Regions from separate parts of the Bacillus sp. L381 genome, predicted to be linked through region 1. Evidence: riboswitches for the same ligand, from Rfam matches in the RefSeq annotation. Region 1 holds a riboswitch; the other holds the start of a gene.
What was found. Region 1 has a riboswitch for thiamine pyrophosphate ahead of thiT (energy-coupled thiamine transporter ThiT). Riboswitches for the same ligand answer to the same signal wherever they lie in the genome.

Region 1 (8,025 bases):
TTAACCTTGCACGGGATCGTAACTCGCCGGTTCATTCTACAAAAGGCACGCCATCACCCGTTAACGGGCTCTGACTACTTGTAGGCACACGGTTTCAGGATCTCTTTCACTCCCCTTCCGGGGTGCTTTTCACCTTTCCCTCACGGTACTGGTTCACTATCGGTCACTAGGGAGTATTTAGCCTTGGGAGATGGTCCTCCCGGATTCCGACGGAATTTCACGTGTTCCGCCGTACTCAGGATCCACTCAGGAGAGAACGAAGTTTTGACTACAGGGCTGTTACCTCCTATGGCGGGCCTTTCCAGACCTCTTCATCTACCTCGTTCCTTTGTAACTCCGTACAGAGTGTCCTACAACCCCAAGAGGCAAGCCTCTTGGTTTGGGCTGATCCCGTTTCGCTCGCCGCTACTCAGGGAATCGCATTTGCTTTCTCTTCCTCCGGGTACTTAGATGTTTCAGTTCCCCGGGTCTGCCTTCTCATATCCTATGTATTCAGATATGGATACCACTCCATTACGAGTGGTGGGTTTCCCCATTCGGAAATCTCCGGATCAAAGCTTGCTTACAGCTCCCCGAAGCATATCGGTGTTCGTCCCGTCCTTCATCGGCTCCTAGTGCCAAGGCATCCACCGTGCGCCCTTTCTAACTTAACCGTTAAAAAGAATCACTACGTGATATCTTGCATTACAATTGAATGTGAATTACTTCTGTTATCTAGTTTTCAAAGAACAACATCTCGAAGAATCGAATGATCCTTCAAAACTAAACAAGACAGGGAACGTTCTGTTTATAAGACCCAAGGTCTTATATTCCGTTAAAATCCTTAGAAAGGAGGTGATCCAGCCGCACCTTCCGATACGGCTACCTTGTTACGACTTCACCCCAATCATCTGTCCCACCTTCGGCGGCTGGCTCCAAAAAGGTTACCTCACCGACTTCGGGTGTTACAAACTCTCGTGGTGTGACGGGCGGTGTGTACAAGGCCCGGGAACGTATTCACCGCGGCATGCTGATCCGCGATTACTAGCGATTCCAGCTTCACGCAGTCGAGTTGCAGACTGCGATCCGAACTGAGAACAGATTTGTGGGATTGGCTTAACCTCGCGGTCTCGCTGCCCTTTGTTCTGCCCATTGTAGCACGTGTGTAGCCCAGGTCATAAGGGGCATGATGATTTGACGTCATCCCCACCTTCCTCCGGTTTGTCACCGGCAGTCACCTTAGAGTGCCCAACTGAATGCTGGCAACTAAGATCAAGGGTTGCGCTCGTTGCGGGACTTAACCCAACATCTCACGACACGAGCTGACGACAACCATGCACCACCTGTCACTCTGCCCCCGAAGGGGACGTCCTATCTCTAGGATTGTCAGAGGATGTCAAGACCTGGTAAGGTTCTTCGCGTTGCTTCGAATTAAACCACATGCTCCACCGCTTGTGCGGGCCCCCGTCAATTCCTTTGAGTTTCAGTCTTGCGACCGTACTCCCCAGGCGGAGTGCTTAATGCGTTAGCTGCAGCACTAAGGGGCGGAAACCCCCTAACACTTAGCACTCATCGTTTACGGCGTGGACTACCAGGGTATCTAATCCTGTTCGCTCCCCACGCTTTCGCTCCTCAGCGTCAGTTACAGACCAGAGAGTCGCCTTCGCCACTGGTGTTCCTCCACATCTCTACGCATTTCACCGCTACACGTGGAATTCCACTCTCCTCTTCTGCACTCAAGTTCCCCAGTTTCCAATGACCCTCCCCGGTTGAGCCGGGGGCTTTCACATCAGACTTAAGAAACCGCCTGCGAGCCCTTTACGCCCAATAATTCCGGACAACGCTTGCCACCTACGTATTACCGCGGCTGCTGGCACGTAGTTAGCCGTGGCTTTCTGGTTAGGTACCGTCAAGGTGCCGCCCTATTTGAACGGCACTTGTTCTTCCCTAACAACAGAGCTTTACGATCCGAAAACCTTCATCACTCACGCGGCGTTGCTCCGTCAGACTTTCGTCCATTGCGGAAGATTCCCTACTGCTGCCTCCCGTAGGAGTCTGGGCCGTGTCTCAGTCCCAGTGTGGCCGATCACCCTCTCAGGTCGGCTACGCATCGTCGCCTTGGTGAGCCGTTACCTCACCAACTAGCTAATGCGCCGCGGGTCCATCTGTAAGTGGTAGCCGAAGCCACCTTTTATGTCTGAACCATGCGGTTCAAACAAGCATCCGGTATTAGCCCCGGTTTCCCGGAGTTATCCCAGTCTTACAGGCAGGTTACCCACGTGTTACTCACCCGTCCGCCGCTAACATCAGGGAGCAAGCTCCCATCTGTCCGCTCGACTTGCATGTATTAGGCACGCCGCCAGCGTTCGTCCTGAGCCAGGATCAAACTCTCCGATAGATAGTTTGACTGACTACGCACATCACTGTGCGATTTATTTAAAACTTTGAATTAACAGGTACGTTTTGTCTTGTTTAGTTTTCAAAGATCATTACCGCTTGTTGAAGCAGCTTTATTATCTTACCACTCAGCTTCTTATATGTCAACAACTTTTTTCTAGTTGTTTTCGAAGCTTTTTGTTGTTGTCTGCTGTTCATCAGCGACGTTTAATAATATAACACCCTTTTGAAAATATGACAATAGTTTTTTTAAAAAAAGTCACCATTTATTTTCTTTCATACTTATTTCCGCTTCTCTTCTATAGAAAGATAAGCTCCTTGTGGTTTGGCATATTTTCTTGTATAGTAAGATTGAACTAAATACTTGATGACCACAAGGGGAGCATTAAAGCTGAGAGTGAACGTTTTGTTCTGACCCTTTGAACCTGTTAGTTAACGCTGGCGTAGGGATGTGGCAAAGCCAAATGAATTGCAGTTTTGTAAGCAGCGCTCGGACCTTTTCCCATCCTTCCCCGCGCTGCTTTTTTGTTTATCCTTGAACGGTTGTCTGACCAGGGGGAAAACTATGAATCATTCAGCACAGCTTGTGCGCTTAATTGAAATAGCGATAATGACTGGAGCGGCCGTCATTCTGGACATTGTGTCAGGTATGTTTCTCCGGATGCCCCAAGGCGGTTCAGTCTCTATCATGATGATTCCGATTTTTTTGATTTCATTCCGCTGGGGGGTGAAAGCCGGACTTACGACAGGCCTTTTAACAGGGATTGTCCAAATCGCCATCGGCAATTTATTTTTACAGCACCCGGTGCAGCTATTTCTCGATTATATCGCGGCGTTTGCGGTTCTCGGTTTCAGCGGCTTGTTTGCTTCCGGTGTCCGCGAATCGGCATTAGCTAAAAAAAGAGGCGCCTTAACTGCGTATGTTATAGGCGGCGTTTTTATCGGCAGTGTGCTGCGATATGCGGCACATACGGTTTCCGGAGCTGTCTTTTTCGGAAGCTATGCTCCGAAAGGCACGCCGGTCTGGATTTATTCGCTCGTCTACAACGCGACTTATATGATTCCTTCTTTTATCCTTTCGGCCATTGTCCTTATATTATTATTCATGACGGCTCCTCGGCTTCTTGAATCCAAGCGGGCGAACTGAAACAGCAGGCGGGTGTACGCCTGCTGTTTTTTTATTCAGGACTGTGTTCTTCTTTTGAATCTCTCAGTTCTTTAGTAAGTTCATTTATGCTTTGTTTTATGTTTCCTTTGCCTGAAAAATTCTCAATAAGCTCTTTTACATCGATTCCGGAAGATGCTTTCAGGCTTTCCTGAAGACCGGCCATCAAATTGGTTGCGTAGCCTGTGACTTTATTTGCTCCGCCGTTTTCACCGCTTCCTCCCGTATCAACAACGGTAATTTTATCAATGTTGGAAAGAGGAGCTGAGACTTGCTTCGCATATTCAGGCAGCATGTTCACAATCATATCAAGGATTGCGGCCTGCCCGTATTTTTCGAATGCTTCGGCTATTTTTTCTTTAGCTTCCGCTTCCGCGAGACCTTTCAGGCGGATGACTTCCGCTTCGGTTTCCCCTCTCGCCTTTTCAGCCTCCGCTTTAGCAAGACCGTCAATTCTCACGCGTTCCGCTTCCGCCTTGGCCATCGCTTCGATACTGTATTGCTCGGCATCCGCTTCTGCGAGCTGCTTCGCTTTTGCGGCTGCGGCCGCTTGTTCTACCGAATAACGGTCAGCATCGGCCTTTTTCTTCACTTCAGAGTCATATTGGCGCTCACGGCGCAGAATTTCTTTTTCTTCCAACTCAATTTGCTTTTGCCGCTCAATAATTTTAATTTGCATTTCCTGTTCTGTCACCTGCTGGCGGGCTTTTGCAGTTTCGAGGTCATATGCCTGGTCGGCATTGGCTTTTGCTGTGTCCTGCTCTCTTCTGTATTCCGCCATTTTCAACTGATTGATTTTTTCCGCTTCAGCTATCTCCGTCGCCCGCTCCAGCTCTGATTTTTTTGCGTCTTTATCAGCCGCCGCGCGTTTGATTCTCGTCTCTTTATCCGCTTCTGCCGTGGCAATGTCCGCATCCCGCTTGACTTGGGCAATTCTCGGCTTACCTAATGATTCGAGATAGCCGTTTTTATCGCGGACATCTTTAATTGTAAAGGAAACGATGATCAGTCCCATTTTAGCAAGATCCTGAGACGCGACCCGCTGGACTTCCTGAGAAAACTTTTCCCTGTTTTTATAAATCTCTTCAACAGTCATAGAGCCGAGGATTGAACGCAGATGGCCTTCAAGCACTTCCCGCGCCTCCTGTTCACGGTCTTCTTTAGATTTCCCTAAAAATTGTTCAGCGGCTGTTGCGATTTCACCGATGGAGCCGCCGATTTTTATAATGGCGGTGCCGTCTGCCATTACCGGCACTCCTTGTTCTGTATAAACCTCTGGTGTAGAGACATCCAGTTTGCTTGACAGTAAGCTGAGAGGTTCCGCCTGCTGGAAAACCGGCAGCACGAACGTTCCTCCGCCCCGGACGATTTTCAGGCGATTTCCGCCTTCATCAATGTGGACATTCTTACTTCCCAAATAACTCCCGGTCACGATGAGGGCTACGTCCGGCCCCGCCGTCCGGTACTTCGTAATAAATACAGCAATAAGTGCGATGAGTAAAAAGAATACGATTCCGATGACGATGATAATCGGCATAGTCATATTAGTTCCTCCTTAGAAATCAGATTGGTTCATGTGGCGTCACAAAAAGCACTCCGTCTTTTACGTCAATGACTAATACGGCCGTTCCGTACTTGATCTGTTCTTGATCAAAGCTGACCGCAGATTTAGAAATGGCGCCTCCGATTCCTTCTATTATCACTTCTCCATAGCCGTCTTTCGGAACGGAAGTAATGACCCTGCCGACTCTGCCCTTTAAATCCGTCTCCCGGTAAACGAGTGATTCTTCCGCTGATGAAAGCGGCACAAGGACGAAGAAGTGAAGCAGGCTGACCAAAAGAATTGAAAGAGCAAATGAAAGTAATGCAATGACAGGAATTGAAAGCGGAGCGGCGATTTCGCCGATGTAACCTGAGGCTGAAAAGATTGTCAAAAACGACAATATCAACGTTGGATTTAAAAATGAAAATGGAATGGCTTCCGAGAGGCCGTGAAAAACATCTTGAAAAAACAGAATCAAAAGCGTGAGGCTCCCCGCAATAATCAGTGTGTAAAGATAGATCGTTTCAAGCGGCAGATGAAATATGTCCATATACTGCCCTCCTTTCGGCCGGGATGTCGGAGTGTTACTTTATATACGGGCGGAAAGGAGAATGGTTTCAATTTTCTAACAATTGAGGCTGATTACATGATTATCCAAGGCGGATATGGTATGTTTACTCCTGAGGAGGAGATAGGATGAGCATTTTTAATGAAGCCAGACAGCAGACCTGGGAAGAACTGAAAGGACTCTCTGATGAGGAATTCAACCAAAAGCCCGCAGCTGATGAGTGGAGCATCCGGGAAGTGCTTGACCATTTAAAGAAAATTGACGAAACAGCACAGACTCTTTTATCAAAGCATGCAAAAGACGCACCGTTAAAAGAAATTGAAGAAAAACCGATGGAGTTTATCGAGGACAGAACAAATAAACGGCCGGCTCCGTCACACCTCGAACCTGAACAAAAACGCATATCAGTCATTGAAGCAAAACAAGAATTAGATACGGCAAGACAGCAGCTGACCGCCGTTATTTCATCATTAAACGAGGAAGACTTTGAACGTGTGCTTCCGCATCCCGTTTTTCAAGAACTGACAATCCGCCAGTGGATTGATTTTATCGGTCATCACGAAATGCGTCACATCAATCAAATAGAAGAAATCAAACAAAAAATCGAGAAGGTCTGAGTCAGACCTTCTCGATTTTTTTCTTGACGCGTTTCGGTTCATAAGAATGAATGTCGACCGGATCACCCGTGCATATGTCCCCCGGCCGTTCAACAATACAGACAATCCCTCTTCTGCCTATCGCGCGCCTTACAAACGCCGCAGCGAGTTTTGGCTGATCCGGATAAAAGGATTGAATGACTTCTCCCGGCTGAATGCACGGGTCATTTTCCCCCTCGCACAACAGAGACGCACCGCTTGGAAATATGATTCTGCTTCCTTCTTTAAGCGACGTTAGTGCAGAAAAACCGCTGATTGCGATATTCGCGCCGAGCCATTCGGGAAAGATATGAGAAATCCCCATCGCCTCCGCAATGTCATCACATTCCTCCATGGACACGATTGAAATTTGTCTCCGGTTAAAAATTTCCGTTCCTCTTTTATACATCGGCTCACGCGCGCCGGCTTTTTTCGTCAGTCCGAAATGCAGGTCACCTGGAAACCCGCCGTATTCCGCCCGAAGCTTGTCCATCTTTTTGGTAACAAATTGTTCCGTATCCGCTATATATACGCCTTCCGTCTTTGCCGTTATGCGCTTCCACACAATCATCACCGCCTTTTTCTTGACATTATCCTTAAAAAACCCCGCTCTGTAAAGGAGCGGGGTTCATTTATTATACTGTTTTCGGTGTTAAGTCAAAGCAGCGTTTGTAAATCCAGTTGTATGCTTTCTCATTCAAATCTCTTGGATTTCCGAATGTTTGCGGATCTTTCATCGCTTCTTTTGATAAGCGCTCAATCATATCCGGAGATACGCCTTGTTCTTCTAAACTCGGCACCTCTAAATCTTTTACAAGGTCGTACATCCAATTAACGGACGCTTTGGCCGCTTCTTCGGTAGTCATTTTGCTTGTATCGATTCCGAATGCTTGGGCGATGCGGGCGAATTTATCCGGATATCCTTTCCAGTTGTATTCCATTACCGGCCCCATCATAGCTGCGACGCATTGCCCGTGAGCGACAGGGATGATGCCGCCGAGCGTCTGGCTCATCGCATGCGCCGCGCCTGCTGATTCACTGCCGTATGAAAGTCCGGCAAGCATCGCCGCCTGCGCCATGCCGTATCTCGCCTCCAAATCCTCTCCGTCCGCAAACGCGCGCTTAATATAATGCGCCGCATATTCAATGGCCATTAAAGCCACGGCATCAGTGATCGGCTGCGCGAATTTCATCGTATAGCACTCGATGGCATGCGCGAGGGCATCAATACCTGTCATGGCCGTCACATGCGGAGGCATAGATGTGTGAAGCTCAGGATCTATGACCGTTAAATGCGCGGCGATAAGCGGTCCGCCCGTATTGAATTTAAATTCTCTTTCCTCGTCTGTAATGACCGCCCATTGCGTAACCTCTGAACCTGTTCCTGCAGTCGTCGGGATCGTTGTCAGCGGAGGAATACGGTTTTCCAGCGGTTTTTTGCCTTCCGCGGCTTCATAATCAAGCACGCTTCCTTCGTGTGTCGCTTCTACTCCGATCGCTTTCGCCGTATCCATCGAGCTTCCGCCGCCGACAGCCACAAGACCGTTGCAGTTTTCTTTTTTATACAGTTCAGATCCTTCGTTCACAAGTCGTACAGGCGGATTCGGCTCCACTTTGTTAAACAGGACGACTTCAATGCCCGCTTCCTGCAAGGATTCAATGACCGGATTTGCCACTCCCGCGTTATAAATTCCGGGGTCTGTTACGAGCAGCGCTTTTGTGACGCCAAGCGCTCTGA
Region 2 (8,025 bases), 1.9 Mb from region 1:
AATCACAACCGGGAGAATCATATGCCTGGCGGCTTCAAGCACGTAAGAAAAACCAGAACTCGTGCTTCCGGTATCAATCATCCCTCCGACGGGCAGTATTTTTAAATCCACTCCAAACCATTTAATAAACAGAAGGCTGATAAAAAAAGACGGGAATGCCATGGAAGCAATAACAAGAAACGTTACGAGCCCGTCAAACCATGAGTATTTCCTGACAGCCGATATGACACCCGTTATCATCGCGGCAGACCATGTGATAAGCAAAGCCAGGAACGCGACAAAAAACGAATTCCAGACATATTTCTGAAGCAGTGACAGGACGTTTTCCTGATACTTCAAAGAAAACCCCAAATCTCCGCTGAACACATTGCCGAGCCACGTCACATAACGCCGCCAAATCGGCTGATCCAGGCCGTAAAGCGCTTTTAGCTCCTTCGCTCTTTCCGGAGTCAAATTTACATTCGAATCAATATAATCGCCCGGCAGCATGGCGAATAAGAAAAAAATAATAAAGGACGTACCGAATAAGATCACAAGCATTTGTATGAATCGTTCTGCGGCATACCGTTTCACCAAAAGCCTCCCCCTTCCCGCTGAAAGGGCAAAATACCCAGGATGCACCGGGTATTTTGCCTAATTGTTTTTATTGAATTGAGACATTTGAGAGACTTGAACTGATTCCCGAATAATTGTCAGGATCAAGCCCTTTTACTTTTCCGCTGACCGCTCTTGCGCTTTGTCGGTAATGGATCAGGATGTAAGGCGGATTCTCCCCGAGCTCCCGATACAGCTGGTGATAAATCTCTTTTCTTTTGCTGATATCAAGCGTGCCGGCCCCTTCCTCTATCAGCCGGTCCGCTTTCGGATTAGAATATCCCGTCACATTATTGGGATGGCCGGATGCCAGCTTTTCCACCGTGTCATTCGGATCAAGAATCTGCGATGTGGAAACGGCGGCAAGATCATACTGTTTATCATTAATTTTCGCTACCTCTGTATTAAAATCCATCACTTCCGGTTTTAATGAGATTCCGATGTCCGCATAATTTTCTTTCGCGATCGGGATGAAATCATCATCCGCTTTAGAAGTGTAATAGCTGATTTCAAGCTTTTTTCCGTTTTTTTCACGCACGCCGTCTTTGCCCGTTTTCCAGCCTGCTTCATCGAGAAGCTTCTTGGCTTTTTCCGGGTTGAACGTGTACGGATTGACGCCTTTATCGTCATAAGCCCACGAAACCGGAGACACCGGCACATTTGCGACATCTCCGTAGCGTTTAAAGCGGACATCGACGATTTTTTGACGGTCAAGCCCGTAAATAAGCGCTTGGGACACTTTCTTGTCTTGTAAAGGCGGACGCTTATGATTAACGTACACAAGCCCGTAATCATTCACGACAGATACGCTGATATTCGCAAAACCGAGGCTTTTTAAATGCTCAACCGTATCATCATCAGGTGAAAAAGAAGCGTAATCAAGGTCACCCGTTTCAAACAGCTGAAGGGAAGTTGACGGATCGATAATTTTATAAATCAGCTTTTTTGTTTTCGGTTTTCCGGAATAATAGTGTTCATTAGCCTGATAGCGTATTTCCTGTCCCGGGAGGTATTCTGTAAATTGATAAGGTCCCGCTCCGAGCGGTTTGGCATAAAGCTCTTTTAAATAATCCAGTTTGCCGAATTGATAATTCTTTCCGTAGTAGGCTTCTGACAGCACCTGCCCTCCCAAAAGAAGCAGCGACTTCGCACTGACTTTCTCGGTCGTGATTTTAATGGTTCTGTCATCAAGGACATGAATGCCCTCTATCGTCTTTGCTTTTCCTTCTTTATAAGCCTTACCGCCTTTAATATAAGCCGTGGTGATATCTTCATAGCCCGCGTATGCGGGATCATGCAGCAGTGTTAAAGTGAATGCGACATCCTTTGCGGTCAGCGGCGAACCGTCGCTGAAAACGAGATTTTTTCTTAGACGGAACGTGTAGGTAAGCTGATCTTTGGAAATCTTCCAGCTTTCCGCAAGAGCCGGTGCGGGCTTTCCCTTTTTATCCAGTTTGACTAACGGTTCAAAAATAGGATCTGTCGCATTTCCGTCCCAGCCGTTTTCATAAAAGTATGGCAGAAATACCCCGCCCGGCGCGGATATCCCTGCAACAAAAGTGTCGGTTCTGGCTTTCGATTTTGCGGGAAGCGCCTCCGGATGAGAAGCTTTGAATTCTTTTGTTTTGACATGGGCGATACGTGTTTCTTCCTTTTTATCCGTTGCAGAAGATGCTTCTTCTCCTGCACCCCCTAACGCGCACCCTGATAACATGAAGGCTACAGACGACGCGAGTAAGATGCCCGTTGTTTTTATCTTCAATGTGTTCCTCTTCATTTTGATCGGACCCCCGCATGCTTTTCATCTATCTTTATATAAATCTGCTCCATCTGTTCTTGATTCCTCATAATCTCCCGTTTGTTTTTCTCTACAAGCAGTTCGAAATTCAATGTGTGTTTTCTGTACTTTTTTCGCTTTTTACTCTTTTTGCGCACTTGTGTCGCCTTTTGTAACGCCACTTTTCATCCCTCCGCTTTTCATTCAATGGCTTTTACGCAAAAAAGGCCCTTATCTGTTTACAAGATAAGGGCCTTCGGTGATCCGATCAGCCATCGTTTGGAAATATGTAATGATTATGTTAATTCATACAATCCCTACCTGTCAACTATAATTTCAAATAACGTATCCTCCCGGGGGTTTTCCTCATACACTCTCTTATTTTTCCGCATATGTTAGAAAAAATAGCAGAACACGAGTGAAAGAGAGTGAGAGTGTGGAAAAGACAACATTGACCGGGCGCATCGTCAGAAGGGATGACCCGGACTATAATGAAGCAAGAACCAATATCAACTTAAACCTGCAACGATATCCAGACATCATTGTGTTTTGCCAAAACAAACTTGATGCCGTCAATGCGCTGAAATGGGCGCGTGAGAATAACGTACCTTTCCGCATCAGAGGCGGAAGACACAGCTACGAGAATTTTTCCCTGTTAAATAACGGGCTTGTCATTGACCTCAGTGAAATGAAGAAAATAAGAGTGAATAAGGATAAGCGGCTGGTCTCGATTGAAGCGGGTGCCGAATTGGGAGATGTGTACCGGACACTCTGGCGGTACGGCTTGACCCTTCCTGCGGGAACCATCGCAAATGTGGGAATCACGGGGCTGACGCTTGGGGGAGGAATCGGATATTTAACAAGGTCTGCCGGCCTTACTTGCGATCGTCTCCTTCAGCTCGAGATGATCATAGCAGACGAAAAAGCGGGTGCCGAATTGATCACAGTCAACCGCGCAAAGCACTCTGATTTATTTTGGGCGTCTCAGGGCGGAGGCGGCGGCAACTTCGGCATTGTCACATCCATGATATTTAAAGCCGTGCCGATTTCGTACGTGACTGTTTTTTCTGTCACTTGGGACTGGGATGATTTCGACGAAGTATTTCATACGTGGCAGCAGTGGGCTCCATTTACAGATAACCGGCTTACTTCATCAATTCAGTTTTGGCCTAAGGAAGTCAACCGCATAGAAGCGCTCGGCCAATTTATCGGGACAAAAGATGAGCTGAAAGAACTGCTGGCTCCGTTAATGAAAGCGGGAAACCCGAGAAGCGGCATGGTCAAGACAGTTCCGTTTATTAGAGCGGCAGCCTTTTTTAACAGACGGGGAGGCAATGAGCCGCAAAAGATAAAGCGGTCAGGATCCTTTATTGAAAAACCTTTGTCAACACGCGCAATTTCCACTTTAAAGCGCTACTTGCAGCACGCTCCGAATAAAAACGCCAGTGTCTGGCAGCAATCTCTCGGCGGGGCAGCCGGACGAATCGCTTCGGATCAAACGGCATTCTATTATCGAAACGCAATCATTGCCCAGGAATATTTAACAAGCTGGACGTCTCCTGAAGAGGAAAGACAAAACGTCCGCTGGATCGAAGGGCTGAGAACATCTCTTTCAAGAGAAACGATGGGGGATTACGTGAATTGGCCTGATATAGACATCAGAAACTGGCTGCGGACATATTACGGAGAAAATGTTGACCGCCTCCGTCAAGTCAAAACGAAGTATGACCCGGAAAACGTATTCCGCTTTGAGCAGAGCATCCCGCCGCTTCGAAGGTTATCGTTTTTCTAAAAAAGATGAAGATGGACACACTCCATCCTCATCTTTTCTTTTTATTGATATAAACGGCTTCCTTTCTCTGCAAACTCTTTTGCTTTTTCCTTCAATCCTTCATTGACGGCCTCGTCTTCAGTCAGACCGTTTTCTTTCGCATAATCGCGAATATCCTGAGAAATTCTCATGCTGCAAAACTTCGGACCGCACATCGAACAGAAGTGAGCCGTTTTTGCGCCTTCAGCCGGCAGCGTTTCATCATGATATTCCATTGCTCTTTCAGGATCAAGCGACAAATGAAATTGATCGCGCCACCGGAATTCAAACCGCGCCTTAGACAGAGCGTCATCACGGATCTGAGCACCCGGATGCCCTTTGGCAAGGTCTGCGGCATGCGCCGCGATTTTGTACGTAATGACGCCTTCTCTTACATCATCACGATTCGGCAGGCCCAAATGCTCCTTCGGGGTGACATAACAAAGCATCGCCGTGCCGTACCAGCCGATCATCGCCGCGCCGATCGCCGAAGTTATATGGTCATAACCCGGAGCGATATCTGTCGTTAATGGCCCGAGCGTGTAAAAAGGCGCCTCTTTACAAATTTCCATCTGCTTGTCCATGTTTTCCTTAATTTTATGCATCGGCACATGGCCCGGTCCTTCAATCATCACTTGCACATCATGCTTCCATGCGATTTCCGTCAATTCTCCGAGAGTCTCCAATTCAGCAAATTGCGCTTCATCATTGGCATCTGCAATCGAACCAGGACGCAGCCCGTCACCAAGAGAAAAAGCAATATCATATGTCTTCATGATTTCGCAGATTTCTTCAAAATGCGTGTACAGAAAGCTTTCCTGATGATGAGCAAGGCACCATTGCGCCATAATTGCCCCGCCGCGGGAGACGATCCCCGTCGTGCGTTTGGCCGTTAACGGGACGTAACGAAGCAATACGCCGGCATGGATGGTGAAATAATCCACGCCCTGCTCCGCCTGCTCAATCAGTGTGTCACGATAAATTTCCCACGTTAAATCCTCGGCAGCGCCATTTACTTTTTCAAGCGCCTGATAAATCGGCACCGTCCCCACAGGCACGGGGGAATTGCGGATGATCCATTCACGTGTCGTATGAATGTCTTTTCCCGTCGATAAGTCCATCATCGTATCAGCGCCCCAGCGAATCGCCCACGTCATTTTTTCGACTTCTTCTTCGATAGAAGACGTAACAGCCGAGTTGCCGATATTTGCATTGATTTTCACATGAAAATTCCGGCCGATAATCATCGGCTCGCTTTCCGGATGGTTGACGTTAGAAGGAATAATCGCCCGGCCGCTCGCCACCTCTTCCCTCACAAATTCGGGAGAAACATGCTCGCGTATTGCGATAAACTCCATTTCCGGCGTAATGATGCCTTTTCTCGCATAATGCAATTGTGTTATGTTTTTCCCTGCCTTGGCCCGCCGCGGCTTCCGCTGTAAACCGGGGTATTCGGCAGTATGATCTTCTTTTTTATAGCCGTTGTCCTCAGGCTTTACAGTCCTTCCAGCATATTCCTCTGTATCGCCGCGCCCGGTAATCCACTCTGTGCGGACCGGCCTGAGACCTTCATGAATATGAATCTGTACATCCGGGTCTGTATACGGTCCGCTCGTATCATAAACACGGACCGGCGGATTCTCCTCTTCACCGAACGCCCCCGTTGTCGCACTCAGGCTGATTTCCCGCATCGGCACTCGTATGCCAGGCGAAGAACCCTTTACATAAACCTTTTTACTGCCTGAAAAACTCGACATAATGGAAATGTTCGCTTGCTGTACTGATTGATTTTGCATACAAATCTCTCCTTTATCATTTGAATAACAGAATCAAGCTCAGCACCAGCACAAAAAACCGGGTTCAATAGAGAACCCGGTTTTGCAGTCAGAAAGAAACTATTATTGTTTTCATCAACAATAATAAAACCTTTACTTCCCCACGCTGGTACGAACCAGATCAGGTCCAAAGGGTTAAGAAGCCGCCGCTTCTCTCTCAGCCCGCTTAAACGGGCACCCCCAGTAACTATGAATTTCGGTTTCATCGTAACATAAGTTGTATACAAAAAAAAGCATATTATTAAAATTCAGATAACGAAGCGGTCATAAGCTCTGTGTCCCTAACGCCTTCTTCGGTATCAAAAACCCGATACCCCTTTGCCGTTTCCCGGGAAGAGACAGCTTGGAACAGCTGACCGTCTTTATAATGCAGCGCAGCGCCGTCATCAGCGGCATAGCCTTCCCGGAGTTTCTTTTCTGAAATCAGACGGTGATACGCCGGTCTGCGCTCCTCTTCTCCGTCATAGTGCGGACAAAAGCTGCCCGGCAAAAACCCTAAAGCTCGCAGCTCTCTCAAATCTCCCGCTGAATCCGTCACACCTTCTTCAAACCAGCAAATCGCCCCGGCGCTGAGGCCCGCCAGGATGATGCCGCTTTCCCAAGCCTCACGAAGAATAAGGTCAAGCCCCCACTCTTTCCATAAGACAAGCATATTGCGGGTATTACCGCCGCCGACATATATAATATCTTTCTTCATGAGAAAAGATCTGAGGTCAGAACGAGGCGGTTTAAACAGCGACAAGTGATCAGGCTCACACTCCAGCTTATGAAAGGCCTGATAAAACCTGGCGATATAATTCTCCGAATCTCCGCTTGCCGTCGGCAAAAAACAAACTCTCGGCTCTGGTCTCACCGACTGCTCCAAAATATATTGATCCAGCACAAGATGATCCGGCTCCATGGAAAACCCCCCGCCGCCCAATGCAATAATCTGCTTCATCGCCATCACCTCTTTTTTCTCAAGTATAACTTAAAAAAGCGTTATCCCATTCCGGATGCCGCCTTCAAATTATTTCTTTGTTATCTGAAAAATGAAAAGACACCGTATAAAACAACGGAGATCCCTGCAGCGATAAGCGCCGGAACAAGCTTCGAACGGGCATACTTCACAACATCGATCCCCAAAACCGTACAGGTTGTCACCGTATTATCACTGAGAGGGGAAGCAAACGCTCCAAATGTTCCGCTGGCAAAAACGGCCCCAATCGCTAATAATAAGCTGGTATGCGACTGAACCGCCAGCGTCACGCCGAGCGGCATTAAAAGCCCCCAAGTCCCCCAAGATGATCCGATAAAATAGGATATAACCGCTCCAAGTATAAAAAGAGATGGCGCAATAAACATATGGGGGATCCATGACGTTAAATGAGAAGTAACATATTTCGAAAACCCCAGATCCTCAGATACTGCTGTTACGGCCCAAATCAGCGATAACATAATAATAACGTTTACCAATTCGTTTCCGCCCTTAATAAAATGCGTCACAAGCTCGCTTGCGTGAAAACGCTGAAACATAAAAAGAGCAAATGCTGCAATAACCGCTGCCAATAATGCGGTTAACATGACGCCAAGCATATCGCTTTTGATAAAAGCATTCAAAAACCCTTGTGCTTTTGAATGGCCGTCCCACCAGCTGAGAAACAGTGTTAACAGTAAAAACAGCCCGATTGGAATGATTAAATTCCACGGCCGAATCGGTGTTTCCTTAATATAAGCACGGTGCGCCGAATCTAACTCCTCCTGCTGGTCAGCATGTACATCCCCGCCCTTTTCGAACATCCCCGTGTGTCCTCCGTGAATATCCGGGATCGTCCCTGTTTCCATGTTAAATGAGCCGGAGCCTTTTGAAAGCAATACACCGCTGTTCTGCGGGATCGGTTCCGTATGTTTATTATGTTCCCGAGAAGGAATTTGTCCGTTCCTTTCTGTTTTTTCCAAGCTTTCATCTTCTTTTTGTTTCTTAAAAAAGCAGTAATAAATACCGACTAAAATAATCAAAATGGAGAAAA

Region 2: linked by a shared signal. The riboswitch ahead of thiC (phosphomethylpyrimidine synthase ThiC) and the one ahead of thiT (energy-coupled thiamine transporter ThiT) in region 1 are both predicted to bind thiamine pyrophosphate.

The regions. Positions count from the first base shown of each region.
Region 1 covers NZ_CP127224.1:2,822,713-2,830,737, forward strand. Annotated here, with positions in the region: rRNA gene QRX25_RS14465 (23S ribosomal RNA) at 1-653, opposite strand, end outside; rRNA gene QRX25_RS14470 (16S ribosomal RNA) at 828-2,377, opposite strand; TPP riboswitch at 2,743-2,843, shown strand; gene thiT (energy-coupled thiamine transporter ThiT) at 2,942-3,523, shown strand; gene floT (flotillin lipid rafts scaffold protein FloT) at 3,555-5,084, opposite strand; gene QRX25_RS14485 (NfeD family membrane protein) at 5,104-5,634, opposite strand; gene QRX25_RS14490 (DinB family protein) at 5,781-6,269, shown strand; gene QRX25_RS14495 (MOSC domain-containing protein) at 6,271-6,852, opposite strand; gene gbsB (choline dehydrogenase) at 6,923-8,025, opposite strand, start outside.
Region 2 covers NZ_CP127224.1:868,668-876,692, reverse strand. Annotated here, with positions in the region: gene QRX25_RS04330 (ABC transporter permease) at 1-573, opposite strand, end outside; gene QRX25_RS04325 (ABC transporter substrate-binding protein) at 644-2,371, opposite strand; gene QRX25_RS04320 (FbpB family small basic protein) at 2,368-2,553, opposite strand; gene QRX25_RS04315 (FAD-binding oxidoreductase) at 2,808-4,163, shown strand; gene thiC (phosphomethylpyrimidine synthase ThiC) at 4,205-5,977, opposite strand; TPP riboswitch at 6,098-6,208, opposite strand; gene QRX25_RS04305 (Type 1 glutamine amidotransferase-like domain-containing protein) at 6,258-6,956, opposite strand; gene QRX25_RS04300 (Na+/H+ antiporter NhaC family protein) at 7,037-8,025, opposite strand, start outside.